DNA from 4 places in the Brevibacillus sp. AG genome. Region 3 is predicted to be linked to each of the others. Evidence: riboswitches for the same ligand, from Rfam matches in the RefSeq annotation. Region 3 holds a riboswitch; each other region holds the start of a gene.
The links. A riboswitch is a leader RNA that binds a small molecule or an ion and turns the genes downstream of it on or off. The one in region 3 is predicted to bind S-adenosylmethionine.

Region 1 (7,387 bases), on a different contig from region 3:
CTCGATGAGCAAGTCCAGGGAGACTTTTCCGTCCGAAATATCCGAGCACGCCTCGATGGCATTTTTGATGAAATTCACCAACACTTGCTTGAACTCGTCTGGATTGGCCTTGATCGTCACAGGTCTCTCAAAGTCTTGCAGCGTAAGCTCTACGTTGTGCATATTGGCAAAAGGGAGCATCACTTCGCGGATGGCATGCAGATGCTCGCTAACATTAATGATCTCATGTCGTTCCTTGAGCGGCTTGGAAATCGCAAGGTATTCGGTCAAAATGGCTTCTGTCCGTTGGATCTCGTCGAGACTGATGCGAATGTATTGATCGATTTTCACCAAATTTTCCGGGGATTCCTGTATTAATTTCAAAAAGCCTTTGACAGCTGTCAGCGGATTGCGAACCTCGTGTGCGAGCGATGCAGCAACATGGCTCATCGTTTGGATTTTTTCGTTTTGCGCGTGGCGAATAAACAGCTCCTTATCCGAAACACATTTGCTGAAAAGCGACATTAACAACCAGAGGCCGAAAAAGTTCTGAATAGGAATCACTATGGTGTAGTAAACGAGGTGTTGAGTTACATACGTGGGAAAAAAGTAATAAGTAGTCCCTAAAGCAACCGTAGAAAAAATCGCACTCGTCATAAAAAGATACAGTGTTTTCCGATAACTGGCTTTGTAGTGTCGATACAAAAAGAGTGACAAGACAAAATTGACTGTAAGAATCAGCAGCGCAACCCATGTTCCTTCTCCACCTAGGTAGTACCGATAAACCAAGGCTTCAATCAGAAGGAGCAAGGCAATCTCGATTCCGCCATAAACCAGTCCGAAAAGAATGATGACATGTCGGATATCAAAAAACATGCCATTGGTGACACTAGGGGCGAAGGTCATCGCGAGAAACATGCAGGCTGAGCTGGTGATGACAATAAAGGAACGGCTGTAGTTCCTCATTTTGTCACGGTAATAGATGTTGAAAAACACAAACGGGATAATGGCGAAAAACCATTGAAGAATAACTTCTTTTAATAGACTCATGTAGCATCCCCATCGCAAATATTTGCTAGGCTTGTATCAATCTACGATAATTCGACAAGACACAACAAAATCCCTCTTGTTGTTACAGAAGAAACTGGAATATTTATCAAGAAAATTCTTTCGGTAAACCTAGTTGACAGATAGGTAATTGCCAGATTATATTCTGTATATACTTATACAAACGTTTCGAAAATAGAAACTACTCTTATCAAGAGATGGCTGAGGGAATGGCCCTATGAAGCCCGGCAACCTAGCACGAGAGATTGTGTTCTTTCGAGCCAAGGTGCTAACTCCAACAGGTAGAATACCTGACAGATAAGAGGCGAGAATCTTGTCGATTTTTGTCCTCTTTCTCTGTGAAAGAGGATTTTTTGCTTTTATCATCTGTTTTCAAAGAGAAAAAGGGGGAACATTTGCGATGAAAAAGAAACTGGGATTACTGACTTCACTTATTGTGGCTGCGTCCGTTCTCGTTACGGCATGCGGCGGAGGAACAAGCACCGGAACCGGTAGCACGAACCAGTCAGGTGGGGAGAACGCGAAGAGAATCGCATTAATCATGCGTCAAAACGTAGGAACGTTCTCCGCACAATACATCAATGGTGTGAAGACAGAGGTGGAGAAAAACGGCGGTGAGTTGACCGTATTCAACGCGGATACCGATCTGGCAAAAATGGCGTCCAACCTCGATGCGGCTGTGAATCAAAAGTTTGATGGCATTCTGATCGACCATGGTACGGCAGAAGCGTTGCAGCAGGGTACGCAAAAGGCCGTGGATAAAAAAATTCCGGTTGTCCTGTTTGATACAGACATCAACATTCCGGGTGTGCCAGTTGTGGCGCAGGATGACAACAAGTTGGCAGAGCTGAGCCTGGAGAAGCTGGCTGCAGATACAAATGGCAAAGGCAGCATCGTAAAAATTTGGGTAGCTGGCTTTGCGCCTATGGAAAAACGCCAAGTGACGTATGAAGCTTTCCAGAAGAAATACCCGGACATCAAAGAGATTGCTGCATTCGGTTCTGCTACCAATAATACGGCACTCGATACACAAACCCAGATGGAAGCGATCTTGAAAAAGTATCCCAACAAAGGCGACATCACAGCAGTATGGGCGGCTTGGGATGAATTTGCCAAAGGGGCGACACGTGCCATCCAGCAAGCAGGCCGTACGGAAATCAAAGTATACTCCATCGATTTGAGCGATGAGGATCTGCAAATGATTCAGACGGAAAACTCTCCGTGGACAGCGACGGCAGCGGTAGACCCATCCAATATCGGGCGCATCCATGCCCAAACCGTGTTCCAAAAAATCAAAGGCGAGCAAGTGCCAGACAACGTGAAGCTGAATCCAGTGCTGGTGAAACAGGAAGACCTGCCGAAGGATAAGAAAGTAACGATGGGCGACCTGTCCCAATACGTACAAGAGTGGGGCAAGTAAGAACCAAATTGGCTTTTCCCGTTGATCTGTATCCGTCAACGGGATTTTTCCTTATAGAGGTTGGAACACGCAGGTAAACAGGAGGTGTGAAAAATGTCCACATTGCAGATGAAAGGGATGGCGAAGCAGTTTTCTGGGGTTCCTGCCCTGCGATCCGTCGATTTTGAGGTGCGCGCTGGAGAGGTTCATGCACTTCTCGGTGCTAATGGTGCGGGAAAGAGTACCCTGATCAAAATTCTCACGGGAGCGTATCAGGCAGATGGAGGTACGATCACCATCGATGGACAGGCCGTGTCGATTCAATCCCCGCAGGACGCCAAAGCACAGGGCATTCAATGTGTATATCAGGAAGTGGACACCGCCTTGATCCCGTATTTGAGCGTTGCCGAAAACATATTGGCGGGCCAGCTCGTCCAGGCGAAAACCAAGGGACTAATCAACTGGCAGAGCTTGTACAACGAATCGGAGCGGATTTTAAAAAACTTCGGCTTCTCTATTCCGGTGAGGATGCTCGTCGAAGAATGTACGCTGTCGGAAAAGCAATTGATTTTGATTGCACGGGCTACCGTTCAAAAGGCGAAGTACGTCATTTTCGATGAACCGACAGCGCCGTTGAGCACAAAGGAGAGCGAACGGCTGTTTCAAATCATTGCACAGTTGAAAAATGCTGGAGTCGGGATCATTTATATCTCCCACAGGTTGCCAGAAATCTTTGAAATCTGTGATCGGATCACCATCATGCGCGATGGACAGCATGTCGTGACCACAGACACGGCGAAGACCAATATGGACGAAGTGATCGCGAACATGCTGGGCAAAAGCTTTGACGAGGAGTTCCCGAAGATGGAAGTGCCGATTGGCGAAACGATTTTTGAGGCGGCAGGTGTGGCTGGTGGCAAAGTACGCGGAGTCGACCTGCGAGTTCACGAGGGAGAGATCGTGGGTGTCGTCGGTCTGGTTGGGGCAGGGAAGACTGAGCTCGCCCGATTGCTCTTCGGTGCGGATGGGGCAAAGGCCGGTGCCATTCGATTGCATGGAACACGTATCCAACTGCGCTCGCCAAAAGACGCCGTCGATGCAGGGATCGTACTCGTCCCGGAGGAAAGGCGCAAAGAAGGAATTTTCGTAGAGGAGTCGGTACAGAACAACCTGTCTGTCGCCTCGTTGAAAAAGAAGTCCTGGCTCGGTTTTATCAAAAGAGGGACGGAAGCGGCTAACGCAAGAGAGCTGGTGCAGCGCCTTGGTGTAAAAACAGCCGATATCAAGCAGCTGGTCGGTTTTCTCAGCGGCGGAAACCAGCAAAAAGTCGCTATCGGCAAATGGCTGGATACAAACGCTCACCTCTTTATGTTTGACGAGCCGACAAAAGGGGTGGATATCGGCGCGAAAAGCGATATTTACCGTCTGATCGGAAATCTCGCTGAGCAGAAAAAGGGCGTTCTGTATTTCTCCTGTGAGTTTCAGGAAGTCATCGGGATCGCAGACCGGATTCTCGTCATGTTCGAGGGCAAAATCGTGAAGGAATTGAGTCGCGAGGAAGCAACACAAGAGCTGATTATGTACTACGCAAGCGGAGGTGAATAACGTGGCAGATAAAAAGTTTAGCTTATTTGATTTTGTTTATAAATACGGAACGGTTGCCGTCATTGTCATTGTCATGTTGTTATTCAGTTTGACCAACCCGTATTTCTTCACGTACGACAACTTGACGGACATTCTTCGCTCCATCTCGATTGTGACATTTGTCGCGATTGGCGTTACGTTCTCGCTGATTGTCGGAGGCTTTGACTTGTCTGTAGGATCGACGGTTTCATTGACCACAGTCGTTTCTGCTTCGATGATGGTTTGGTATGAACAAGGAGTCTTTACGACACTGGTGGTTCCGATTGTACTCAGCTTGCTCGTCGGGCTGGTCAACGCCTTCCTGGTCGTGAAAATCCGCATTCCTGATTTGCTGGCTACGCTGGCGATGCTCTACATCGTCAACGGTATTCATATGACGTATTCCCAAGGCTACTCGATCTACGCAAACATGCCGATGCAGGACGGCTCACAGGCTCCGGGAAAATTCCAGGAATGGTTCCTCTGGCTGGGCCAAGGAGAAATTCTCTCTGTACCGGTTCCCGTTATCCTGACCTTTTTACTTGTCGCGATCACGCATGTGTACTTGACCTATACGAGACAGGGACGGATGCTGTACATGACAGGCGGCAATTTGGAAGCAGCTCGTCTGTCGGGGATTCCTGTGAATCGCTATCGTACCTTGGCTTATGTGTTCTCCGCTCTTTTTGCAGGCTTGGGTGGGATGCTCTTGGCAGCGCGGATCGGTACCGGGCAGGTGAGTAGTGGCGGCTCCATGCTGATGGATGCAGTAGCGGCTGCTTTCGTAGGATTCTCCGTATTCGGTGCAGGAAAGCCAAACGTATTCGGTACATTTGTGGGAGCCATCCTGATCGGGGTGCTGCTCAACGGCATGACGATGCTCAATCTGCCGTATTACGCTTACGATATTATTAAGGGGACGGTTTTGGCGCTCGCCTTGGCTGTGACCTATTATCAACTGCGCAGAAAACGAAACGCTTAGAATCGTAAGGTTTCTTCTTGCTTTTCTCTCATCATTTTCTCATCTTCCTATTATTCCCTTCTCTTTTTTGAAGCTTAGTATTGGTCTTACTCAAGTGAGACCAATGCGAAAGCAAATTCAAATAAAGAGAAGGGATGTTGTTTTTATGCGTATACTCGTTGTGCCTTCGGGCTTTAAGGAAAGTTTAGATGCCGAGCAAGCAGCGGAGTGCATGAAAGAAGGAATTCTGCGCGTACTCCCGCTCTCCCAAGTACAGACACTGCCGATGGTGGACGGAGGAGAAGGCTTTACAAAAGCGATTGTGAAAATTTCGAATGGCTCGATTATCGAGAGGGAAGTAACTGGCCCCGTAGGAGAAAAGGTTCCTTCCCATTTCGGGATATTCGGATCAAAGACGACAGGTCAAACGGCTGTGATTGAGATGGCGGCAGGAGCGGGACTGCGACTGGTTCCAAGAAGCTTGCGTGATCCGCGCAAAACGACGACACATGGCGTCGGTGAATTGATCAAAGCGGCGCTGGACATGGGGGCAGATCGTATTTTGCTAGGCTGCGGCGATTCCGGTACTTCCGATGGCGGGGCAGGCATGGCGCAAGCACTTGGCGCGAAATTTTTGGATGCAAGTGGTCAAGAAATCCGTATTGAAGGCGGAATCTCGCTGGCAAAAGTAACGAAAATCGATGTTTCCGGCATGGACAAAAGACTCAAGCAGGTGCAAATCGATGTGGCTTGCAATTGGTTTAACAAGCTGTGTGGGGAAAACGGAGTCGCTCGCGTGTTTGGCCCGCAAAAGGGAGCAACACCGGAGCAAGTGGTTGAGCTGGAAGAAGCACTTGAACAATTCGCGGCTATCATCGAGCGAGACTTCGGTATCGACGTCAGAGAGATGCCGGGCAGTGGTGCATCGGGTGGCTTGGGTGCCGGACTGCATGCGCTGACGGGTGCGAATCTGTATCCACGCTACGATATCATCATGAAGTACATTGATTTGGATCGGATGCTTCAAGAGACAGACCTTGTATTTACGGCGGAAGGCAGCATTGATTTTCAAACACCGCGAGGAAAAATTCCCGTGGAAGTGGCAAAGCGAGCGAAAAAGCATGCCCTGCCGGTAGTGGCTTTAGTTGGGACTGTTGGCAAAGGTGCCCGACTCAATTATGAGCACGGAATTGATGCGTACACGAGTATTTTGCCGATGCCGTCTACGCTGGAGGAAGCGTTCATGCATGCGCAGAAATGGCTGACTGATTGCTCGGAAAGCTCCATGAGAACCATCATGGTGGGCCTGCAGCTCGCAAATCGTTTAATGGCGAAGGAGCAAGTATCGTGATTGCACAGACTGTTGCAAAGGAAAGACCTGCCTGGGTCCTTCCAATTGTCCTAATTATGTTCGTTGAATTATTGCTCATGCTGCCGTCTTCCCTGACATTTGAAGCCAAATGGAGCTTGTTCTGTTTCTGTGTCGCTGTGATCCTGTGGACGACAACCTCGCTGAACTCTGCCTATGTAGCGATAGGCTCCGTATTACTCCTCGTCGTGACAGGAACGGCTGACCAGGAAATTTTGTTCGACTCGCTCGCCTCCGATGTCATTTGGTTAATGATTGGCTCGTTCATTCTCGGCGGTGCTCTTCAAGTGACAGGCTTGGCAGGCAAACTCACAGATCTCGTCGTGAGCAAGGCAAAGAACGTCAAAAGCTTGTTTTGGCTCTTGACGATCGTCGTTCAATTTCTCGCTTTCTTTATCCCATCTACTTCTGGACGCGCAGCGGTGCTACTGCCTGTTTTCCACTCGCTGACCTCAGAAATCGGGAACAAGCAAATCACGAAAGCCATGGCGATCCTGATTCCGACGATTATTTTAGTATCGACGAGCTCCACTATGATCGGAGCGGGCTCCCATTTTATCGCACTCGATATGCTGAAGGAGTTCAATGGGGAAGGGATTAGCTTCGCGGAGTGGCTGCTGTGGGGACTGCCGTTCGGGGTAGTGGCCAGCATCGTTACTTGCCGGATTGTTCTGGCTCTATTTCTCACCAAAGAAGAGATGCAGCGCCCACTCGCGAGCAAAAAGCTTTCCCTCACCTTGTCCCGCAATGAAAAATATACGGTTGCTGTGATTGGGGCGATGGTCATTTTCTGGCTGACAGAGCGTTTTCACGGAATCGAGATTGCTACCACGACAGTCGTCGGCGCCTTTCTTTTGACACTCCCCAATGTGGGCGTCATGAAGTGGAAGGATGGCGTTCAGTCTGTCTCATGGAACCTGATTCTGTTTGTAGGGGCAGCCATTGCACTCGGAAAGTCGTTATTGGAGAGCGGCGCAGCAGAGTGGAT
Region 2 (7,387 bases), on a different contig from region 3:
GACTGCGGAGAATGCAGCAAACGCATTTCTTCAAGCTTTCTTGGGAGAGGAAAGCAAGTCCTATCAGCACGTCGAGACTCAGATCTATACCGACGAGCATATGGTAAAAGGCCCATGGATGAGCGTGAATTATCAACGTATGGAAAACGGCCAGCCCGTTCCGTTCAACGTATTGTCGGTTGGAATTGACCAACAGGAGCAAGTTGCGTTTTTCGGGCGATTGAACAAGAGTGAACAAGCCTTTTTCACCAAGCTGACAGATGCCATGCCAGATTTGAACCCGTCCCTTCTTCTATTGGATAAAGAAAAGAACCACGATGGCATGTCATTCATCTTGGGGAAAACGAACAAGGAGGGGCATCAGGTTTCTCTTGTGATCTATGGAAATGGTCAAGTACTGGAATCGTACAGGCTTTTGAATAGGGATGAAAAGGAAGCAGCGAGCCGGAAAGAAGCAGAAGGAGAAAAAGCCTTGCAGCAAGAGCGACAGTTTTTGAACAAACTGCTCGGGGCGGATAGTGAACACTATCGGTTATTGGACGCCAACGATCCAGGGGTGTATCTGCGATATCATAACGAATTGCCAGTGTTGTCTGATGAAATTAGCATAACAACAACTAACTCTGGCCACGTCCAATATTTCAGGATGGAGCCCGAAACATTCGAGCCGTCGCAGTACCCGGATATATCGACTGCTGTATCAGAAGAGGTAGCCATCAAAGAGCTGAGCGAGCATATGAAGCTTCGATACGTGCAGAATCCGAGAATACAGCCACAATCCAAACAAGGGGAGAAGTGGCAACCTATCCTGGAGTACACGCCAGCTGTTTCCTTCATGCAAAGAGGACGTGAAGATGGTACGGAGTGGCATATCGACGCGACCAATGGCAAGATTGTATATGGAACGGGAGATAACGGGCTTGCCTATGATCAGTTAAATGCGAAGGAAGCACATCCGATCGAATCTCCAAAGGAATACGTCAAGGTTCGCTCCAAGGATGAGGCAAAAGCACTGCTGCAAGCGGAATTCGGTATACAAGTAGATGACTCGACCTATAGAGAGAGTAAGAGTTACCGTGATGGACACAAGGAATACGTCTGGAATGATAAAAATGACAAGTATATTGGCGTAGAAGTCATCGCAGAAACAGGCAGTGTCGTCGGGCTGGGATCACCGCGTTCCGATACAGCAGTGACAGTCAAACGAGAGCAAGCAGAAGAGGCTTCACTCGCCTTTCTGCATAAATACGTCGATCCAGGCGTAAAAGAAGTGCAATTGGCACAAGTTATACAGCCAGGCGAAGCGAATCCTGTGTCATCGGGCGAATGGGAATTCAGATATCTCATGAGCAAGGATGGCATTCCAGTACAGGATCGCGGGCAAAAAGCGGCTTATTCAGTAACAGTCGATCCGTCTTCTGGCAAAGTGACAAAGTTTGAAAACTACAGAGAGACGCACGAGCTGGTGGAGCTTCCAGCATCCGACGAGATCGTCTCGAAAGACAAGGCTGTTGAGGCGTATTTACGCGTCATGCCTTTAAAGCTGGTCTATTTGATGAGAGATGTGGATGGGCAAAAATTAGCTCAACCAAAGCTGGCGTATGTGCCGTGGAGTGACGAAAAGCTGGCGCTAAAATTTATTACTCTGGATGCCGTGACAGGCAAGATCATCACCAAATAACAAGAAAAAAAGGCTATCCCGCAGCCATTCCTGATGGCTTTTGGGATAGCCTTTTTTAAACACTTATCTAACAGTCGTCACATGAACACCCAATAATTACCAACAGGATAAACAGCACGAGCACGATTGCGAAGCAGTCACCGAAGAATCCGTTTCCGCAGAATGATGTACTCATCTTTGTTTCCCCTCCTTTCCGTTATACTCCAGTCTATACACGAATGCGGATATTGGACTGGGCGGATGCCCAGCTAAGGCAAAAATGGGCGCGTATGAGGAGAGGCTCAGTAAAAAATAGACAATTCACAATTGACGGGGAGACAAAGGGGGTGTTAAGATACTTGCAAACATTCAAGACATTTCGCCAAACAACTAAATGACAAGTGTACGACTCTTATCCAGAGAGGCAGAGGGACTGGCCTGATGAAGCCTCGGCAACCGGTAAAAATCCGGTGCCAATTCCAGCAAAGCTATGTGCTTTGAAAGATAAGAGGATGTCTCAGGCGTTTTCGTATCTGCTGACAAATCCTCTTCTTTCAAAGAAGAGGATTTTTTTATTTACCCAATTACGGAGAATAAGCCGATGCAAGGTAGAAAAGGGGCACGTCAATGAAACCAACTTTTCGCGAACAACTTTCCCGGAAAATTCTGATTCTGGACGGTGCAATGGGCACCATGCTTCAACAGGCAAACCTGACTGCTGATGATTTCGGCGGTGAAGCCTATGATGGCTGTAATGAACTCCTGAACCTGACCAGACCAGATGTGATCCGTTCCATTCACGAGAAATATTTAGCGGCGGGCGCAGACATCGTCGAGACAAATACGTTTGGTGCTGCTTCCATCGTTTTGGCTGAGTACGATGTGCCAGAAAAAGACCTTGAGATCAATATAGCCGCAGCCCGCTTGGCCAGAGAAGCGGTGGATGCCTATTCTACGGAGGAGTGGCCGCGTTTTGTAGCAGGTGCAATGGGACCTACGACCAAAACCCTTGCGTTGACAGGCGGTGTCACTTTCGAAGAACTGGTCGAGGCGTATTATCGTCAGGCAAAAGGTCTGATCCTTGGCGGCTCCGATGTTCTTCTATTGGAAACCTCGCAAGACACGTTAAACGTCAAGGCTGGCGGAATCGGGATTCGCAAAGCTTTTGAAGAGCTTGGACAGGAGCTCCCGGTGATGCTGTCAGGTACGATTGAGCCGATGGGCACAACGCTGGCGGGCCAAAACATCGAGGCGTTTTACATCTCCTTGGAGCATTTACAGCCAGTCTCCATTGGTCTGAACTGTGCGACAGGACCAGAGTTCATGCGTGATCATCTGCGGACACTGTCAGGAATTGCCCAATGTGCGGTTAGCTGTTATCCGAACGCAGGCTTGCCAGACGAGAACGGTCATTACCATGAAACGCCACAGGGACTTGCTTCGAAAATGCGGGCATTCGCTGATCAGGGCTGGATAAACGTCGCTGGCGGTTGCTGCGGAACAACGCCTGACCATATTCAAGCGATGGCAGAAGCGTTGAAAGACTGCAAGCCGCGCAGTGCAGCTGTGGAACCGCTGAGCGCAGTCTCCGGGATCGAGGTTGTTTACGTCGAAGATGACAATCGTCCTCTACTAGTAGGGGAGAGGACCAATGTCATCGGTTCCAAAAAATTCCGTGAAATGATTGCAGCTGGTCATTATGAAGAAGCATCTGATATTGCCCGAGCACAAGTGAAGCGCGGCGCACATGTCATCGATATATGCTTGGCTGACCCCGACCGTGATGAATACGAAGATATGGAAAAATTCCTACAGTTCATCGTGAAAAAAGTAAAAGCGCCCCTCATGATCGACTCGACAGATGCCAAGGTCATGGAACTGGGACTTCGCTATTCGCAAGGGAAGGCCATTCTCAACTCGATCAACTTGGAAGACGGGTTGGAGCGATTTGAGGAAGTCGTTCCGCTTATTCACAAATTCGGTGCCTCCGTTGTCGTTGGAACGATTGAGGAAGCGGGTATGGCTATCACTCGCGAAAAGAAGCTGGAGGTCGCGCAACGCTCGTACGACATTCTTGTCAACCAGTATGGCATAAAACCACAGGATATTATATTCGATCCACTCGTCTTTCCAGTAGGGACAGGGGATGAACAATACATCGGCTCTGCCAAGGAAACCGTAGAAGGAATTCGTTTGATTAAACAGGTAATGCCTGCTTGCAAGACGATCCTGGGTGTCAGTAACGTTTCCTTCGGCTTGCCTCCTGCGGGTCGGGAAGTACTGAATGCGGTCTTCTTGTACCACACAACTCTCGCAGGGCTTGATTACGCCATCGTCAACACGGAAAAGCTGGAGCGCTACGCTTCGATTCCAGAAGACGAGAGAAAGCTGGCAGAAGCCCTCCTATTCGAGACAAATGATGAGACATTGGCGGCCTTTACCGAATTTTATCGCCAAAAGAAAAAGGAAGTCAGTGTGGAAGTCTCCTCGTTAACGCTCGAAGAACGCTTGGCCCGTTATGTGGTCGAAGGCTCCAAGGATGGCCTGGTGGAAGACCTAAAGCTGGCTCTGGATAAATACACACCGCTCGAGATCATCAACGGTCCGCTGATGGCTGGGATGGAAGAGGTTGGTCGCCTGTTCAACGGCAACCAGTTGATCGTGGCAGAAGTATTGCAGAGTGCAGAAGTCATGAAGGCATCCGTTTCGTTTTTAGAGCCATTCATGGAAAAAAGCGATGCCGCTGCCAAGGGGAAAATCTTGCTGGCGACAGTCAAGGGCGATGTACACGACATCGGAAAAAACCTCGTGGAAATTATTTTGTCAAACAACGGCTACAATGTCGTGAACCTAGGGATCAAGGTGCCGCCAGAGCAACTGATTGCCGCATGCAGAGAAGAAAAGCCGGATGCCATCGGTCTGTCTGGACTCTTGGTAAAATCCGCACAGCAAATGGTCATTACAGCACAAGACCTGCGTGATGCAGGCATTGATATCCCGATGATGGTTGGCGGTGCGGCGTTGACGCGCAAGTTCACATCGAACCGGATCGCACCGGAATACCGTGGAATTGTTTTATACGCAAAAGATGCCATGGATGGTCTGGATCTCGTAAATCGTCTGCAAAATCCGGAAGAACGTGATCGCTTGGTAGAGGAACAGCAACATCTGCTGGAAGCAGTTGCAACGGCTCAACCTGTCATCGAGGAGAAAAAAGCACCTTTGCCAGCTCGCTCAGCCGTCAGCAGAACGGTTCCGATCCATCTGCCACCAGATTGTGAACGACATGTTCTGCGACAATACCCGCTCAGCCATCTGCAACCGTATTTGAACCTGCGGATGCTCCTCGGAAAACACCTCGGTGTTCGCGGAAATGTAGATAGATTGATAGAGGCAGGCGACGAGAAGGTACTGGAACTGTATGGCATTGTGGAAGAGCTATTAAATGAAGCGAAGCAAAAAGGAACCATTACGACACACGGCGTGTATCAGTTCTTCCCGGCTCAGTCAGATGGCAACGATATTTTGGTTTATGATCCAAAAGACCACAGCAAGCTGCTGGAGCGCTTCTCGTTCCCGCGTCAGCTGGAAGAACCTCATCTTTGCCTGTCCGACTTCTTGCGACCAGTGGAGAGCAAGGAAATGGATTATGTCGGATTCCTGACCGTAACGGCTGGGGGAGGGATTCGCGAAAAATCTACAGAGCTAAAAGAGCGTGGTGACTACTTGCGCTCTCATGTCCTCCAATCCTTGGCATTGGAGCTGGCAGAGGCATTTGCAGAGCGAATTCACCACGTCATGCGCGACGTGTGGGGCATTCCTGATCCGGTTGAGATGACGATGCTCGAGCGCTTTGGTGCTAGATATCAGGGCATTCGTGTCTCCTTCGGTTACCCTGCTTGCCCGAACCTGGAAGATCAGGCGCAGTTGTTCCGTCTGCTGCGTCCAGAGGATATCGGCGTTCAGCTGACAGAGGGCTTCATGATGGAGCCAGAAGCTTCCGTATCGGCGATGGTATTTGCACATCCTGAAGCACGTTATTTCAACGCAGGTCCATCTATTTTTGAAGTGTAAGGAAAGTAGTAAAGATAAATGAAACGGGGAGAGAAGGGATTGAGTTGACGACGAGAAAGAAAGATTTACGAGCCTATTTGAAAGACCACCTGCTAGTCGGAGATGGTGCGATGGCGACCCAGCTGCACGGGCTGGGCGTCCCGGTTGGCGTCAGCTTTGAAGAGCTGTGTTTATCCAACCCGCGCTTGGTACATGAAGTTCATACGTCTTACTATCAGGCCGGTGCACGTTTCATGGAGACAAATACGTATTCTGCCAACCGAGATGCATTGAGCCGTTACGGTCTGGAGCATAAGGTAGCGCGGATTAACCGGCTAGCAGTCGCCATTGCACGGGAAGCCGCACAGGATGATGCTTATGTGGCTGGGAGCATCGGATCGATTTTGGCTGGACGGGTGAAGAAAAAGGTTTTGGACGAATACCGTGACCAGTATGAGGAACAGGCGATTGCTTTGTTGCATGCGGGCGTAGATGGACTGATTTTGGAGACGTTCGTGGACTTGGAGGAGCTGCTTCTGGCGATCGAGGTAATCCGTCCGCTCACAGATGTCCCTGTAATCGCGCAGTTAGCCACTCTGGAAGTAGGACGCACACGTGATGGCTACGCTTTGACAGATGCTTTTTCCGAGCTGAAAGCCGCAGGCGCTGACGTGATCGGACTAAACTGTCGCCTTGGTCCCGCTGAATTGCTACGCTCGTTTGAAAATACAGTGATTCCAGAAGATGCACTTTTATCCGTATTCCCGAATGCGGGGCGTCTGGGGATGACTGACGGAGAATACGCTTTTAAATCGTCACCTGAATATTTTGGACAGAGTGCGCTTCGCTTGCGTGAGCAGGGGGTACGGTTGATTGGCGGATGCTGCGGAACCACACCTGCACATGTGAAGGCGATTGCGGATGCACTTGAGTCACTTGAGCCGCAAGCGCGTGTGAACCCGACCATCGTAGCTGGTGATCGTCCTTCGATTTCTGTGCAGAACACGAGGGAGAGGGAGAAACCAAGCATTGTCGAGCGCGTAAAAACAGCAACGACGATCATTGTCGAGTTTGATCCGCCGCGTGATCTGGATGCAGACCAGTTTCTCCACGGATGCTGCGAGCTGCACAAAGCAGGAGCGGACGCCATTACGTTGGCGGATAACTCGTTGGCGACAGTGCGGATGAGCAACATGGCTCTCGGGGCACTCATGAAGAGCAGACATGGAATCGATCCGCTCTTACACATCGCTTGCCGGGACCGCAATCTCATTGGGCAGCAATCGCACTTAATGGGGCTGCACGCTTTGGGGATCGACCAAATATTGGTGATTACTGGGGATCCATCGCGCTTTGGGGATTTGCCAGGTGCCAGCTCGGTATTTGATGTGACCTCTTTTGATCTGATTCGCATGGTGAAGCAGTTGAACGAAGGCGTTTCGTTCTCAGGACGTCCGTTAAAGCAAAAAGCCCAGTTCATCGTGGGCGCGGCCTTTAATCCGAATGTCCGAAACATGGATGCTGCCGTTGCCCGCTTGGAAAAAAAGGTCGAGGCAGGCGCGGACTACATTATGACACAACCTGTGTACGATGCTGAGTCCATCCGTAATGTATACGAGGCGACGAAGCATATCGGCATTCCTGTCTTTATCGGGATCATGCCGTTGACCAGCT
Region 3 (7,387 bases):
GGGCTTTTTGGCAGCCTATTTGGACTGGAAGCTGGTAGTTACAGCGGGAATTGCCCAAATCATCGTTACGATTGTTGGATTTTATACGGGAACCTACGAGATTTTCGAAGGTGATTTTTCGGAGCTCAATTTGCTTATGCGTATTGTCACGATTCTCATGATGATGGGAGCCGTCACGTATCTATGTCTCGCCGGACAAGCCTCCTTGCGAAAAGCTGATGACGCAAGGCAGGAAGCGGAAGAGAAGGAGCGCCGTCTGGGAGAAATGCTTTTGAACATCCAGCAAATGACGGAACAGCTGGATCGTACAAGCGATCATGTGCATGAGCATGCGGAAGGTACGAAGCGCAATACAGATGAAATGATGGTGGCCTTTAAGGAAGTCGCTACAGGTATGGAATCGCAGGCGAATTCTACGGTGAAAATCGAAGAAGAGGTTCAATCCATCGACCAGGAAATCGAGGCAGTCACAACACAGACCAACGCAATGAAAACGGAATCGCAACAAAACAACCGTCGTCTGACTGAAAGCGTTCAGATGATGAACGAGCTGTCCTCGCAGATGGAGCAAATTGTGCAGGCAGTCAATGTAGCAGCCTCCACGATTCACCAGCTCAATCGGCAGGCGAACCGTGTAGAGGAAATTGTTGGCGCTATTAATCAGATCGCGACACAAACGAATCTCTTGGCGCTGAATGCGGCGATTGAATCGGCGCGTGCAGGCGAACATGGACGGGGATTTGCTGTTGTAGCGGATGAGGTACGCAAGCTGGCAGAACAAAGCGCGACAGCTACGCAGGAAATTACCGACATTCTGAAATCACTCCACCAGGAAAGTGAGAATGCGGTGCAGCATATGAGCAATGGGGAAACGTCTGTTGCAAAAGGCCAAGAACTGGCCGTGAAAACAGTGGCCTCCATCGAAGCAGTGCGTGCCGGGATGATGGCCTTCCTGCAAGCAGCTGATCAAGTAAGCTCCAGCATGGACCGGGTAAAAGTGCGTTCCGGAGAAGTTGCCATCGAGATGTCGACCATTACAGCTGTAACCGAGGAATCGGTAGCCAACTTAGAAGAGCTGTTTGCGACAGCAGAAAACCAGCATCAAAAAGTGCGTGAGATTACGGAAGAGCTGGGCGAGCTGAATACGTTGTCTCATCGTCTCCAGCAAACCTTTCACGTGAAATAGGTTTCTCGATGCTGGAAAGACGACTGTTTAAACTTTTATTCACTTTTAGAAGTGTTTGGAATTGAGAAAAAAGAATTGCATTTTCGAACCGTTCTGCTAGAATGAATTCCATTGTAACTAAATATATTCACCTACCTTATCAAGAGCGGCGGAGGGACTGGCCCGATGATGCCCGGCAACCACTGATCATGTCTATGCATGAACAGAAAGGTGCCAATTCCTGCAAAACCTGTACCATGGTTTTGACAGATGAGGAAGAGAACGGCTACGTACGCAAACTCTTCCTCCGGGAAGAGTTTTTTTGTTGTATTTGTAAAAGGGGAGGAGTAAATAAACGAACAATAAATTAATTTTATAAGAGAATATTCGTAAATACTATTGAAAAAATGGGTAAAAAGCCGTACATTACCTAATAGGATAAAGAAAAACGTAAAGTTCGGATAGGGAGAGATACATCATGAAGAAGTTATTGCTGGCATTAACGACATTCGCAGTATTGGCAACAGGGTGCTCGACTGGCACAAGCGCACCTGCAGATCAGCCAGGAGGACAAGCAGCAGGACAAGAGGGCGCGGACAAAAAGCGAATTGCCTTGATTTTGCCCGAGAAAATTGGTGTGAACCCGTTCTTCCAACAAATGGATGATGGTGCAAAGAAAGCCGCACAAGAGCTGGGCGCAGAAGTGAAAACGATTGAATCTACGGACCATGGAGCGATTGAAGAGAATTTGCGCGTGGCTGTTGCAGAAAATTATGATTTGATCATCACTTCTTCCTTTACATCAGAGGATGCATTGAAAAAAGTAGCAACCGAAAATCCTGACCGTAATTTTGCGATTATTGATACCGTAGTGGATTTGCCAAACGTTCGCAGTGTTACCTTCCGCGAGCAGGAAGCGGCTTACCTGGTGGGAGCAGCAGCAGGTCTGGCAACGAAAACGAACAAAGTAGGTATGGTTGTCGCTCTCGATATTCCGCAGTTGAAAAAATGGACAGTCGGCTTCGAAGAGGGCTTGAAAGCGACGAATCCAAAGGCAGAACTGATGGTCAACTATGTAGGAAGCTTCACTGACCCGGCAAAAGCGAAAGAATTGGCTTTGCTCCAAGCTTCCAAAGGCGCTGACTTCATTAACGGTGCAGCAGCTGTAGGCGACCTCGGCGTTTTCGAAGCGGCGAAGGAAAAAGGCTTCTTCACAGCAGGTCAGGACGTTGACCGTACGACGATCGATCCAGAGCATATCGTTCTGTCCCAATTGAAAGGGACCGACGCGGCAGCTTATGAAACCGTGAAGAACTTTGTAGAAGGAACGTTCAAACCAGGTGTTGTTGCGTACGGCTTGAAAGAAAAAGGTGTTGGCGTAACCTATGTCACGCACGAAAGCAAAACGCCTCTGAACGCTTTTATTGGACAAGAAGTAGTGGATAAAGTGAAAGCGATCAGCGATGAAATTGTAGCAGGCACCCGCGAAGTACCAGATAAATTCTAAAAAGGTAGTTCGGTGCTGAAAAGCCAACTTTTTGAACGATTATTTAAAGCTTGTGCACAGTGATGGATGTGACCGACTACGGCTGTGTAGTCGGTCTTCCATTTTCATAAAAGGACGTACAGAAATGAGGGAGTGGGAATGACCGATCGCTTGGAAATGAGGGCCATGACCAAGAAGTACGGAGATTTTACCGCCAACGACAAGGTGTCGTTCTCACTGGCAGCAGGAGAAGTCCACGCGATTGTCGGGGAAAATGGAGCGGGAAAAACGACACTGATGCGGATGCTGTACGGGATGGAGCAGCCGACGTCGGGAGAGATCGTGTTAAACGGAAAGCCAGTTGTTTTTCGCGGACCAGAGGACGCGATTCGAAATGGAATTGGGATGGTTCACCAGCACTTTATGCTCTTCGGAGAATTCAGTGTGACTGAAAATATCGTGATCGGCTACGAGCCGAAGCAAGCGGGTTTTTTCAAAAGAAATGACGCGGAGGACAAGGTGCGTGCGCTTAGTGAGCAGTATCGCATTCCGATTCATTCGCAGACCAAGGTAGCGAATTGCTCGATTGGGGAACAGCAACGGGTCGAAATTCTTAAGGTCCTGTATCAAGGGGCGGATATTATCGTGCTGGACGAGCCTACCGCTGTACTTACTCCGCTGGAGGTACGCGACCTGCTGCAAACGATTCGAAACCTGGCAGAGAGTGGCAAGAGCGTCATTTTGATTACACATAAGTTGCAGGAAGTCATGGAGGTAGCCGATCGTATTACGGTACTGCGCGGAGGCAAAGTGACGGGAACGGTTTCGCGGAATGAGACAAATGCGGATGATTTGGCAAGATTGATGGTTGGACGTGAATTGCAGGAGCTAGCTGAGCGAGTTCCTCTGGATAAAGGCCCCTTGTTGCAGGTGGAGAATCTCACGGTTCGAGAAAAGCAGACATTGCTCGATCAAGTCAGCTTTACCGTGCATCACGGCGAAATCGTAGGAATTGCAGGTGTTTCCGGGAATGGTCAATCCGAGCTGCTACAAGCGATCAGTGGTTTGCGTGCGGCACAGGAGGGTACGGTGCGGTTAGGCGGCAAAGATGTGACGAATAAATCAGTAGCCACCATTCGGGATGCCGGCTTGGCGCATATTCCGGAGGATCGTTACCTGTGGGGAACGGCCAAACTCTCAAGCGTCGAGGAAAATGCGTTGATGGGCTATCAGAGAAAGCCTGCTTACAACTGCCGAGGCGTCGTTTTGCGGGAGAAATTCCGCCAAGTCGTAAAAGGCTGGGTTGAGCAGTTTGCCATCAAGACTGGCTCTCGGCAATTGCAGGAGCTGGCAGGGAATCTGTCAGGTGGAAATTTGCAAAAGCTGATCGTAGCAAGGGAGCTGGGACATGAAACCCCGTTTTTGATTGCGGCTGAGCCTACGCGAGGGGTGGATATCGGTGCCATGGAGTACATCCATCAGGCGCTGATTGAAAAGCGCAATCAGGGAGACGGGATCTTGCTCGTCTCCTCCGAGTTGTCCGAAATTCTCGCCTTGTCTGACAGGGTTTTGGTCATGTATAAAGGGCGAATCGCTGGAGAGCTTTCACGCCTGGAGGCAACCGAAGAAAAAATCAGCGTGATCATGGCGGGGGGAAGCATTCATGGCAGCAATCAAAGAGCTATCTAAGTCATTGGTTCAGCCGTTCTTGGCTGTCGTCATCGGTTTGTTGACCGGGGCGCTGGTCATTGCTGCAGTTGGCGAATCGATCTTGGGCACCTACCAGGAAATGTGGAAAGGGGCCTTTGGCAGTTTTTATTTCTTTACGTCTACATTAGCGAGAGCCACGCCTATCATGCTGATTGCCTTGGGTCTTTCCCTCGCATTTCGGGCAGGGGTATTCAATCTTGGGGCGGAAGGGCAAATGGTGCTGGGTGCCGTCAGTGCTGCGTTAGTCGCGATCTACTTGCCAGCACCGGGAATGATCAAAATTGTGGCGGGTATTTTCGCAGGGATGGCAGTCGGTGGGTTCTGGGCGTTGTTGCCAGGCTTTATGGAAGCCCGCTTTCGTATTCCGTTGCTCATCTCTACGTTGCTCTTCAACTATATCGCGGTATTGTTTGCGAGCTATCTCGTGACAGAGCCATTCCGGGATCGCTCAGGTTCTGCGGCACTGGCACAGACCGTCATGCTGGAGAAAAGCGCTTGGCTTCCGAAGCTGTTTGCCGGGATGAGCGTGCATGCAGGGTTTTTGTTTGCGATCGTTGCAGCGCTGCTGTTGTTCTGGGTACTTCGTTTTACGCCTTTTGGCTATGAAGTGAAGATGCTGGGTCAAAACTCGCTGTTTGCTCAATACGGAGGAATTAATCGCATTCGGGTGATGCTGACCGGGATGTTTGCCAGTGGTGGACTGGCTGGCTTGGCGGGAACCGTAGAGGTAATGGGGGCGCACTATCGTTTTGTTGACGGTGCCCTGACTGTACCAGGGTTCGCCTGGACGGGGCTGATGGCCGCTCTGCTTGCGAACTCGCACCCGCTTGGCATCATTGTGACTTCGATCCTGCTTGCTGCTTTTCAGACAGGAGCCATGGGTGTAGAGCGCAATACGGATGTGCCGCTGGAGCTGGCAAGTGTTATACAAGCCGTATTGATATTGTTCATCTCCGCCAAGTTCAGCTACGACTGGTGGAAAAAGCGGAAGGCAAAAGGAGGGGAATCGCATGGAGCTCTTTGATTGGTCCCTCCTCAGTTCTACCATTCGGATGGTCACGCCGATCTTATTGGCAGCTTTGGGTGGAGCGCTCTGCGCACGTGTCGGAATTTTTAATGTTGGCTTGGAGGGATTGGTACTGGTCGGTGCCTTTTCCGCGATCGTCGGCAATCATTTTACCGGGAATCTCTTTCTGGCCGTTTTGATTGCAGCGCTGGTCAGCATTGTCTTTTCTCTCTTATTCGCGTACATGACGATCAAGCTTAGGGCGAATGAAATCGTCGTCGGTGTGGCGATTAACTTTCTCGCGCTGGGGTTGACGACATTTGCACTGCGGGCGATCTTCGGTGTCAAAGGGGCGTTTTACGATAAGGATATGGTTGGCTTGCCAACCGTCGAGATTCCTTTCATTCACGATATTCCAGTCATCGGAGGCATTGTCTCTGGTCATTCGCCGCTCGTGTATTTTGCGTTTTTGGCTGCCATTCTGTTGTATGTGTTCTTTTATCGGACGGTTACGGGCTTCCGCGTCCTCGCAGTTGGTCTGAATCCCGTTGCGGCACGCAGTCTCGGTCTGAAAGTGACGGGACTTCAGATGCTGGCGATTGTGATGAGTGGAGCATTGTGCGGGATTGCAGGGGCACAGCTTTCACTGGGGCAAGTCACGATGTTTACAGAAGGAATGACGGCTGGCCGGGGCTTTATCGCATTGGTAGCGATGATGATGGGGCAGTCGCATCCACTCGGTATTTTGGCTTCGAGCTTTTTGTTCGGGTTGATGGATGCCCTTAGTATTCGGTTGCAGGGCTTTTCGCTTCCGACCCAGTTCACTGCCATGCTGCCATACGTGCTGACGATTGTGGCGATGTTCTTCTTGAAAAACAAGAGTCAGATCGGCAGCGATAATCAGCAGAGCACCCGTTAAACACAGGTCATATAGACAGCGAAGACAAGGGGAAATGCGCTATGAACAAGGCAGATCGGATCAAAAGAATGAAAGTACCCGCCCCAGTGGGACCGGGACTCGCCAGACGACTTCCGCCAGGACAAATCCTGACAGAGCGGTTTCCCATTTTGCATGAGGGAGACGTGCCGGTGTATGACATGAGCGAATGGACACTGCGTGTTTTCGGTGAGGTAGACCGGGAAGTGACGCTCTCCTACGAAGAGATCATGGCGATGCCACAGGTGACAGTGACGAGCGACATTCACTGCGTGACGCGTTGGTCCCGTTTTGACAATGCATTTACAGGCGTGCGTTTTCGTGATTTTTTGCAAGCAATTGGCGTGACTCCGCGAGCGAACTTCGTCATGCTGCACGGTGATCACGACTATACCGCCAATGTGCCGCTTGCGGATCTGGAGCGTGATGATGTGCTGCTGGCTCATTCCTTTGATGGAGAGAGACTGACGGATAAGCACGGTTGGCCGCTTCGCCTGGTTGTTCCTCATCTGTATTTCTGGAAAAGTGTGAAGTGGATCAGAGGAATTGAATTTATGACCGAAAACAAGCCCGGCTTTTGGGAGCAAAATGGTTTTCACTTGATCGCAGACCCGTTTCGTGAAGAGCGGTTCTCCGGTGAAGCGTTGCCGATCCCAGAGGATGAGTGGGAGAAAAAGGAGTTCGATTGAGATGTTGACGAATCTAAAGGTAGATCCAGAACAACTGCCAAAGCGCGTCATCGTGTGCGGTGATCCAAAACGTGCAGCTTTGATTGCTTCGAAACTCGACGATCAGCGTCAAATCGGGGAAAACCGTGAATATCACAGCTATGCGGGTACGTGGAAAGGCGTTGAGGTAGCGGTAGTGAGCCATGGGGTAGGTGCACCGGGAGCGGCCGTATGCTTCGAGGAGCTGGCGAAGGGCGGCGTTCAGGTCATCATTCGTGTAGGAACTGCCGGGTCATACCAAAAAGAAATCGAGACAGGCAGCCTCGTCATCAGCTCCGCAGCGGTTCGCCAAGATGGCTTGACCAGTCAGTTGGTTCCGGCGGGATTCCCGGCTGTTGCCAATCGCCATGTCGTG
Region 4 (7,387 bases), on a different contig from region 3:
CTCTTGTTTTTCCTCGTCTGTCGGGCTGTAGTTATCACGGTGCTTCGGATCAAGACGATCCACGCCCCATTTTTCGTAAATGATCTCTTGGGTGTCCAGGAAGGAGACAACTTCCTCGGGTGCTGAGATGTACTCATTGTTGTCGTGAAAACGAATTTGTGCCATCGTTTATTCCTCCTTAATTGGTGGTTGTAGTGGACACGACTGCTTGGCGCAATTGCAGCCAGCGGGCGTGATACTCGAATAGGAATTCAAAAGCTTCCAGGTGGCGCTTGGCCTCGAAGTCATTGCCGCCCCACGTGTAGATACCGTGGTTACGGATGAGTACACCGGGAACTTCTGGTGTGATCACTTTTTCAATTTCGGTAGCCAAGGTCGGAATATCGGCAAAGTTCTCAACAATCGGAACAGTAATGCGCGCGTTTTCTTCCCAGATTCCGAGTCCCTTGATCAGCTCTTGTCCTTGAATGGAGAAGGCTCGTTGTCCAAAGTACAGCTCGGAAATAAGGTTGTTCCACACAGTATGGACGTGGAAGCAAGCACCCGCCTTCGGGAACGATTTGTAGACGACGGCGTGGATGAGCGTTTCCGCGGAAGGCTTGAGCGTAGTTTCATCCACCGGACGCGAGTCTTGATCTACGACCAGATAATCTTCGGGAGACAGCTTGGTTTTGTCTTTGCCGCTTGCCGTTACGGCAAATTGCAAGGGATCGTTTTGTATTTTTATGGAGAGATTGCCACTGGTGCCGGGAAACCAGTCCCGGCGGGCAAATGTCAGCTTGGCGTCATCCAGACGGCGAAAGGCATCCAGACGTTGTTCGAGTGTTGCAGTCATGAATTAGACGACCTCCTGTTGGACTTGCTGTAAAATGCGAATCACATCGTGGAACGTAGCAAACTTGCTATGCGGCAATTGCAGCTCTTCCGCCTTGTCAGCGAGGAAGTGACGGGCAATCACATAGTCTGCGATTTTGGCTCCAGCCAAATCAGTGATGGAGTCGCCGATGACGATGCGGAAATGGGTTGCTGGATCGTAACGGCGGATGATTGTCGTCTTGCACATGCCGCAGCCGTTCGTGCAATGCTCATCGCACGCGTTGGGCCATGTAATGGTGATGCGCTCTCCGCTGAAATCACTGCCATTGCAGTAGATCGGTACATCGGTAAGATCGAAAGGTGCCAGGATAGGCTCCAGGAAAAAGTCGATGCCACCACTCGTGATCAACAGCTCAATGCCTTCTTCGCGGCAATAGCTCACGAATTCAGCAAATCCCGGGCGAATCGTCGCTTCTTGGACAATGAAATCGATAATGTCCTGGCGCAAGGAGGAGGGCAAGAGTTGAAACAGCTTACCTACCCCTTCTTGAACGCTTATTTTTTGCGAAAGGATTTGCTCCGTCAAGGCTTCCCACTCAGGGGGAGCAAACTTGCGGACAATCGCTACAATGTTGTCTTTTTCGGTAATCGTTCCGTCGAAATCGCAGAACAGGACGAGCTTCTTGCTCATCGTGCACCACCCCACTTTTCCAGGGCGATCGCCAGTTCTTGTGATTCCGCGGCAGCCTCTTCCAGTGTTCGGCCTGCGGTGACAGCCTCAATCGCGGCGACGAATGCTTTCGCTCCTGCGGTTGCTCCACCGGGATGACCGTGGATTCCGCCACCTGCATTGACAATTTGATCTAGACCAAAGTCTTGATAAAGCTGTGGAACCAGCCCAGGATGAATGCCGGCAGATGGAACCGGGAAGGAACGGCGTACACCATTCAGTGGGTCGGTCAAATGCTTGGCGAGCTGTAACGCTTCTGTCTTGTCCAAGGCGACGTTGCCATATGGAGATGGGAAGAGTACCAGATCTGCACCAGCTACGCGCATCAACGTTCCGAGCAGAAGCGGGGTGGCGATACCGTAGTCAGGTGATGGATAGTAAGCGCCTGCCAATGCTGGATGCGCCATGATCGGTACGTGTACATCGGGATCGGCTGCCAAACGGTGCAGGGCATCGAATCCAAAGGCCAGCACATTGAACAAGAGGCAGTCAGCACCTGCATCTACCGCACGTTTCGCTTTTTCGTTCAGCTCATGCACTGGTCCAGTCAGGTTGGCTGCATAAAGGACGGGCTTGCCTGTTTCGGCTTCTGTCTCTTGGGCGATCTGTTTGAATGCTTTGATCCGTTCGATAAAAGGAGCGCGGTCATCTGCAAAGAAGATTTCGTCATCTTTCACCAGATCGACTCCGCCCAAGGCTTGTGCCCGAAATTGCGTCTTCAGGTCATCGAAAGGAAGACCCAGGCACGATTTGAAAATGCTCATCAAGAGTGGACGGTTATGTGCTCCTAAACGTTCGCGCAGACCATCAATGCCGAACTTCGGTCCAGGAAAAGCCTGAAGGAATGAGTCAGGGAAAACGATGTCGACGAGCTTAATTTTGCCATCCATCGACAGTTTGCCGAATATTCCGGTCAACAAGGATGGAATGTCTGCTGTAAAATTGCGGGTCGGATAGCTGACGGTAATCAAACCGCGTGTTTCTCCGTTTTCCAGTGTCGCAAGCGGTGTCGCACTCACGGCTTCACCAAGATACGGCGTTAGCTCAGCTTGCTTGGCAAGCGGCAGGTCCGTCCAGGAACCGACTGTCATGCCGACAGCAATGGCTTGCGCTTTCTTGTTCAAGTCTTTTGCTTGTGTGAGATAGGTGACGAGGATACGTTGTTCACTCATGGTACGTCTCATCCTCCTTGAATGATTAAAAAAAGCCTCCCCATTGAGCGGGGAGGCGGTTGTCGACTATGAAAGCGTCTCGTCTCCTCTCATCTCTCGGGTCAGTAGCCGAAACGAGCCAAAGAGGCTCTATCTCGACTCTTATCCGTTGGAATTAGCACCGTTTCGCTATCCAAGGTACGCATCATCCGCGTACGATTCATGGTATAGCGCCGGTTGCCGGGCATCATAGGGCCAGTCCCTCAGCCAGCTCGCGATAAGAGTTATTCGTTTCCCCCATGATATGACGTTCATTGTCAGGAGTCAATCCTTGTTTTTGCAGTGAATGTGCAGCAGGTTATCAGAAAAATAAGACGAAGGTGAAACTATTTGGCACTTCCTTCGTGGTAAGGGATGAAGGGGTGTGAACGGCTTGGGAAAGTAGGTCTGGAGTATGTGTACCGGCTGCATGTAAACGATATTTACCGCTATCTTTTCCGGCTGACACAGGAAACCTTTTGTCGCGCCTACTCTTCCTTGGACGACTACCGTGGGGAAAAAGTACGGCCTTGGCTGTTTAAAACGGAGTGCGAATCTACAGAGCCGTCCTCACCGGACCTACCAAAGAACTGCTGAAGCTCAAGGCCGAAAAGTCGATAACAGCAGCGTTTCTAGGCAAGGTAGACTGGTGGAATTGGGAGCGACCTGCGGCATCGGTAACACAATACAGCTACTGATAGCAAGGTGCGAATTTTTGCACAAAAGGGTGTTGACATCGCGGAAGCGTTGGTTGTATGATTCAAACTAAATCAAAAACCGAATACGTTTTGGATACCTTATCCAGAGAAGGTGGAGGGACTGGCCCGATGATACCCGGCAACCGACATGACGCCATTCAGACGCGAGGAAGCGACTGATTGACAGGCGACATGCACGGTGCTAATTCCTGCAGAAACAAAAGTAGTCTGGAAGATAAGGGGGACATCAACACGGTTCTTACACGTGACGACAGCGACCTCTTTTCTTCGGGAAAAGAGGTCTTTTTATTGCTCCAGGTACTCAAACAAAACAAGTAGAGATAGAGGAAAAATACGTAGAGGGGAGTTTTGGAATCATGGCATATCGCGCATTGACTGAACAGGAAGCAGTGGAGTACGTAAAAGGAATACCAGGTCTTTTTAGCGAAGGAGCAGAGCTGACCAGCCGTGAAATCGGGGATGGCAATCTCAATCTGGTTTTTGACATTCAGGAGCTGGCAACCGGTAAGAGCGTCATTGTCAAACAAGCACTGCCTTTTGCCCGCGTCGTGGGAGAATCTTGGCCACTTACGATTGATCGGGCTCGTATCGAGAGCGAGGCACTCCGCATTCAGCACAAATACGTTCCAGACTTGGTGCCGCAGGTGTATCATTTCGATGGGGAACTTGCGTTGACTGTCATGGAAAACGTCGGGGACCACATCATCATGCGTAAAGGTCTGATCGAAGGAAAGCGGTACCCACTATTCGCGAAGCAAATTGGTCGTTTTCTCGCGCAAACCTTGTTCTTCACCTCCGATCTGGGCGCGCATCCGTACGATAAAAAAGCGCTAGTCGGAACATTCATAAATCCAGAATTATGCAAAATCACGGAAGATCTCGTCTTTACCGATCCGTATGAAAATGCGCCTACCAACGACTTCAACCCGTTGATTCGCCGGGAAGTCGAGGCGATCTGGAACAACAGGCCGCTGAAGCTGGAAATCGCCAAGCTGAAATACGATTTCCTTACGCGCTCGGAAGCGCTGCTGCATGGTGACTTGCATACGGGAAGTATTTTCATCACGGAAAACAGCTTGAAAGCAATCGATCCAGAGTTCGCTTACTACGGTCCAATCGGTTTTGACATCGGGGCGGTCATTGCCAATCTATTGCTCAACTACGCAGGACAGCACGGTTTGCAAAAAGATCAAGGAGAACGGGAAGCGTACCGCGAATACTTACTGGAAACGGTCGAGGATGTCTGGAATGAATTCGTTTCGCAATTCGTTCAGCTCTGGCACAAGCAAGCCAAAGAGCGCAGCGCCCATGTCGAGGGACTGTGGCAAAGCTACGTGAAGCGCTTGATTCAGGATACAGCAGGCTATGCCGGATGCAAAATCTTGCGCCGTGTCATCGGCTTGGCAGGCGTAGCGGACCTGAATGCCATTGAAGACGACCAGACTCGCGCAGAAGCAGAGCGTCTGGCTCTCTCGATTGGAGAAGCGCTGATTCTTGGTCGCGGCGGCATCGACGAATCGACAGATATCACGGACATCGTACGCACTGTGACCGAACGTTACTATCAGGAGGCTACAACAGTATGACAACCAGCACCCAATTGGCACCTGTTAAGTGGGAGAATGACGCATTGGTCTTGCTAGACCAGACGCGTCTGCCAGTAGAAACGATCTATTTGAACTTGACTACCTCCGAGCAAGTATGGGGTTCCATTCGTCGCTTGGAAGTACGAGGCGCACCGGCGATTGGCATGGCGGCGGCTTACGGGCTCTACCTTGGTATTCGTGGCAGTGAAGCGAGTAACTACGACGAGTTTTGGCAGGAACTGAACCAGCAGGCAGACTACCTGGGCTCTTCCCGTCCGACAGCCGTGAATCTGTTCTGGGCGTTGGATCGCATCAAAGCTCGTGTTGAAAAAGAAAGCGGAGCGTCGATTGCCGAGTTGAAGGCGGCTGTGCTCGATGAAGCACTGACGATTCAAAAGGAAGACGCTGAAGTATGCCGGACCATTGGAGAGCATCTGCTCACTCTGTTGCATGACGGTATGGGAATTCTCACGCACTGTAATCCAGGCGCATTGGCTACAGCAGCGTACGGTACGGCTACCGCTCCATTTTATTTGGCAAAGGAACGCGGCTGGAACCTGAAGGTGTACGCGGACGAAACCCGTCCTGTCCTGCAAGGCGCTCGTCTTACTGCATTTGAATTGCAGCAAGCAGGGATTGATGTGACGCTGATCTGCGACAACATGGCGGCGATGGTTATGTCCCAAGGTAAAGTAGAGGCTGTCATCGTGGGTACAGACCGCGTAGCAGCGAATGGCGATGTCGCCAACAAAATTGGTACGTATGGGGTAGCGGTATTGGCAAAAGCTCACGGCATTCCTTTTTACGTGGCAGCTCCTTTGTCCTCCGTCGATCTGGACACTCCGACAGGCGCAGATATTCCGATTGAAGAGCGACCAGCCGAGGAAATTACCCATGGCTTGGGCAAACAGGTAGCTCCAGACGATATTAAGGTGTACAATCCTGCGTTCGATGTAACGCCTGCGAAGTACATTACAGCGATCGTCACGGAGACAGGCATTTTCAAGCCGGAAGAGATCGGCAATAGCAAACCATAAATGAATGATTGATAAGCGTTCGCCCTGTTGTTACTGGCGGGCGCTTTTTTGCTCATTCTGGCGTTTTCCAGTAAAATATCCAAGAAAAGGGGAGATTCGTATGCAAACGATTCAACGGATAGCAATCAATGAAGATACATACTTGAAACAATTAGAATTAGCAGATGCTGAGGAGTTATTTTTGCTTACGGATTCGAACCGGGAGAATCTTATGGAATGGCTGCCGTGGCTGAATTATACGAAGAAGGTAGAGGATTCTCGCCAATTCATCCAAGCGACGATCCATCAGTACAACGATAATCGCGGCATCAACTACGGCATTTGGTACCAAGGACGTCTGGCTGGTACAGTCGGCGTACATACGGTGGATTGGATCAACAAAAAGACGTCTATTGGCTACTGGCTGGGTTCACAATTTCAAGGCAAAGGCCTGATGACAGAAGCAGTGGCGACCTACTTGGACGTATTGATCTTCGGGTCATGGGATTTGGAAAAAGTAACGATTCAGGCTGCTACGGAAAACGATAAGAGCAGATCGATTCCAGAACGATTAGGGTTTCAACTGGAAGGGATACTCCGCCGGAATGAATTCCTTTACGATCATTACGTGGATCATGCCACTTACAGCCTGCTAAAAGAGGAATGGCTTGACTGGAAAACCGATAAAAAATAGTAGATTGAACTGTATGCTTCGATTGACAATGAAAATTCTGTAAATTACGATGGTGAAGACAGATCAAGAGGGCTGCGTGTGATTCGCAAGCCCTTTTTTAGTCGTGCTGTTAGGTATGAATAAATAGAGGTGATTTACATGCAGACACTACGGCAATTATCTTGGTTTTTCCGTGCCTATTGGAAACGGTACGTCATTGGAATCTCTGTGTTGTTTATTATTGATGTCCTCATGCTTTGGCCGCCGAAATTAATCGGGGACACGGTGGATTCGATTCGCAACAGTTCCCTGACAAACGCTGACTTGACGCAAACAGTGGTCATCTTGCTCGTTTTGGGTGTTAGCTTGTATGGATTGCGGTTTCTCTGGCGGTTCTTGTTAAATGGGGGGGCCCTGATACTGGAGAGGACGTTGCGCGAGCGACTGTTTGCCCATTTGACGAGAATGACCCCGTCGTTTTTTCATCGCAAACGCAGTGGGGATCTGATGGCCGTCGCTACCAACGACATTCCTGCCATTGAACAAACAGCTAGTACAGGGGTGCTTACGCTTGTCGATGCGCTGTTCATGACCTTGTTAACGCTGGGCGTCATGGTGACCGCGATTGATTGGAAGCTGACACTGGCTGCACTGATC

Region 1: another riboswitch for S-adenosylmethionine. It lies ahead of POF51_RS25320 (sugar ABC transporter substrate-binding protein); the one in region 3 lies ahead of POF51_RS12300 (BMP family lipoprotein).
Region 2: another riboswitch for S-adenosylmethionine. It lies ahead of metH (methionine synthase); the one in region 3 lies ahead of POF51_RS12300 (BMP family lipoprotein).
Region 4: another riboswitch for S-adenosylmethionine. It lies ahead of mtnK (S-methyl-5-thioribose kinase); the one in region 3 lies ahead of POF51_RS12300 (BMP family lipoprotein).

Annotation. Positions count from the first base shown of each region.
Region 1 is NZ_JAQMYO010000011.1:86,118-93,504, forward strand. It holds gene POF51_RS25315 (ATP-binding protein) at 1-1,029, opposite strand, end outside; SAM riboswitch class I at 1,232-1,351, shown strand; gene POF51_RS25320 (sugar ABC transporter substrate-binding protein) at 1,448-2,467, shown strand; gene POF51_RS25325 (sugar ABC transporter ATP-binding protein) at 2,561-4,051, shown strand; gene POF51_RS25330 (ABC transporter permease) at 4,053-5,051, shown strand; gene POF51_RS25335 (glycerate kinase family protein) at 5,197-6,381, shown strand; gene POF51_RS25340 (SLC13 family permease) at 6,438-7,387, shown strand, end outside.
Region 2 is NZ_JAQMYO010000010.1:52,078-59,464, reverse strand. It holds gene POF51_RS24300 (YcdB/YcdC domain-containing protein) at 1-1,681, shown strand, start outside; gene POF51_RS24295 (YjcZ family sporulation protein) at 1,749-1,856, opposite strand; SAM riboswitch class I at 2,070-2,171, shown strand; gene metH (methionine synthase) at 2,288-5,734, shown strand; gene POF51_RS24285 (bifunctional homocysteine S-methyltransferase/methylenetetrahydrofolate reductase) at 5,779-7,387, shown strand, end outside.
Region 3 is NZ_JAQMYO010000004.1:197,247-204,633, forward strand. It holds gene POF51_RS12295 (methyl-accepting chemotaxis protein) at 1-1,186, shown strand, start outside; SAM riboswitch class I at 1,320-1,442, shown strand; gene POF51_RS12300 (BMP family lipoprotein) at 1,644-2,672, shown strand; gene POF51_RS12305 (ABC transporter ATP-binding protein) at 2,811-4,340, shown strand; gene POF51_RS12310 (ABC transporter permease) at 4,315-5,385, shown strand; gene POF51_RS12315 (ABC transporter permease) at 5,372-6,286, shown strand; gene POF51_RS12320 (sulfite oxidase-like oxidoreductase) at 6,328-6,993, shown strand; gene POF51_RS12325 (nucleoside phosphorylase) at 6,995-7,387, shown strand, end outside.
Region 4 is NZ_JAQMYO010000006.1:172,364-179,750, forward strand. It holds gene POF51_RS17095 (1,2-dihydroxy-3-keto-5-methylthiopentene dioxygenase) at 1-165, opposite strand, end outside; gene POF51_RS17100 (methylthioribulose 1-phosphate dehydratase) at 179-835, opposite strand; gene POF51_RS17105 (2-hydroxy-3-keto-5-methylthiopentenyl-1-phosphate phosphatase) at 839-1,507, opposite strand; gene POF51_RS17110 (2,3-diketo-5-methylthiopentyl-1-phosphate enolase) at 1,504-2,718, opposite strand; SAM riboswitch class I at 2,805-2,981, opposite strand; gene POF51_RS17115 (anti-sigma factor C-terminal domain-containing protein) at 3,285-3,434, shown strand; SAM riboswitch class I at 3,531-3,676, shown strand; gene mtnK (S-methyl-5-thioribose kinase) at 3,812-5,041, shown strand; gene mtnA (S-methyl-5-thioribose-1-phosphate isomerase) at 5,038-6,078, shown strand; gene POF51_RS17130 (GNAT family N-acetyltransferase) at 6,179-6,751, shown strand; gene POF51_RS17135 (ABC transporter ATP-binding protein) at 6,890-7,387, shown strand, end outside.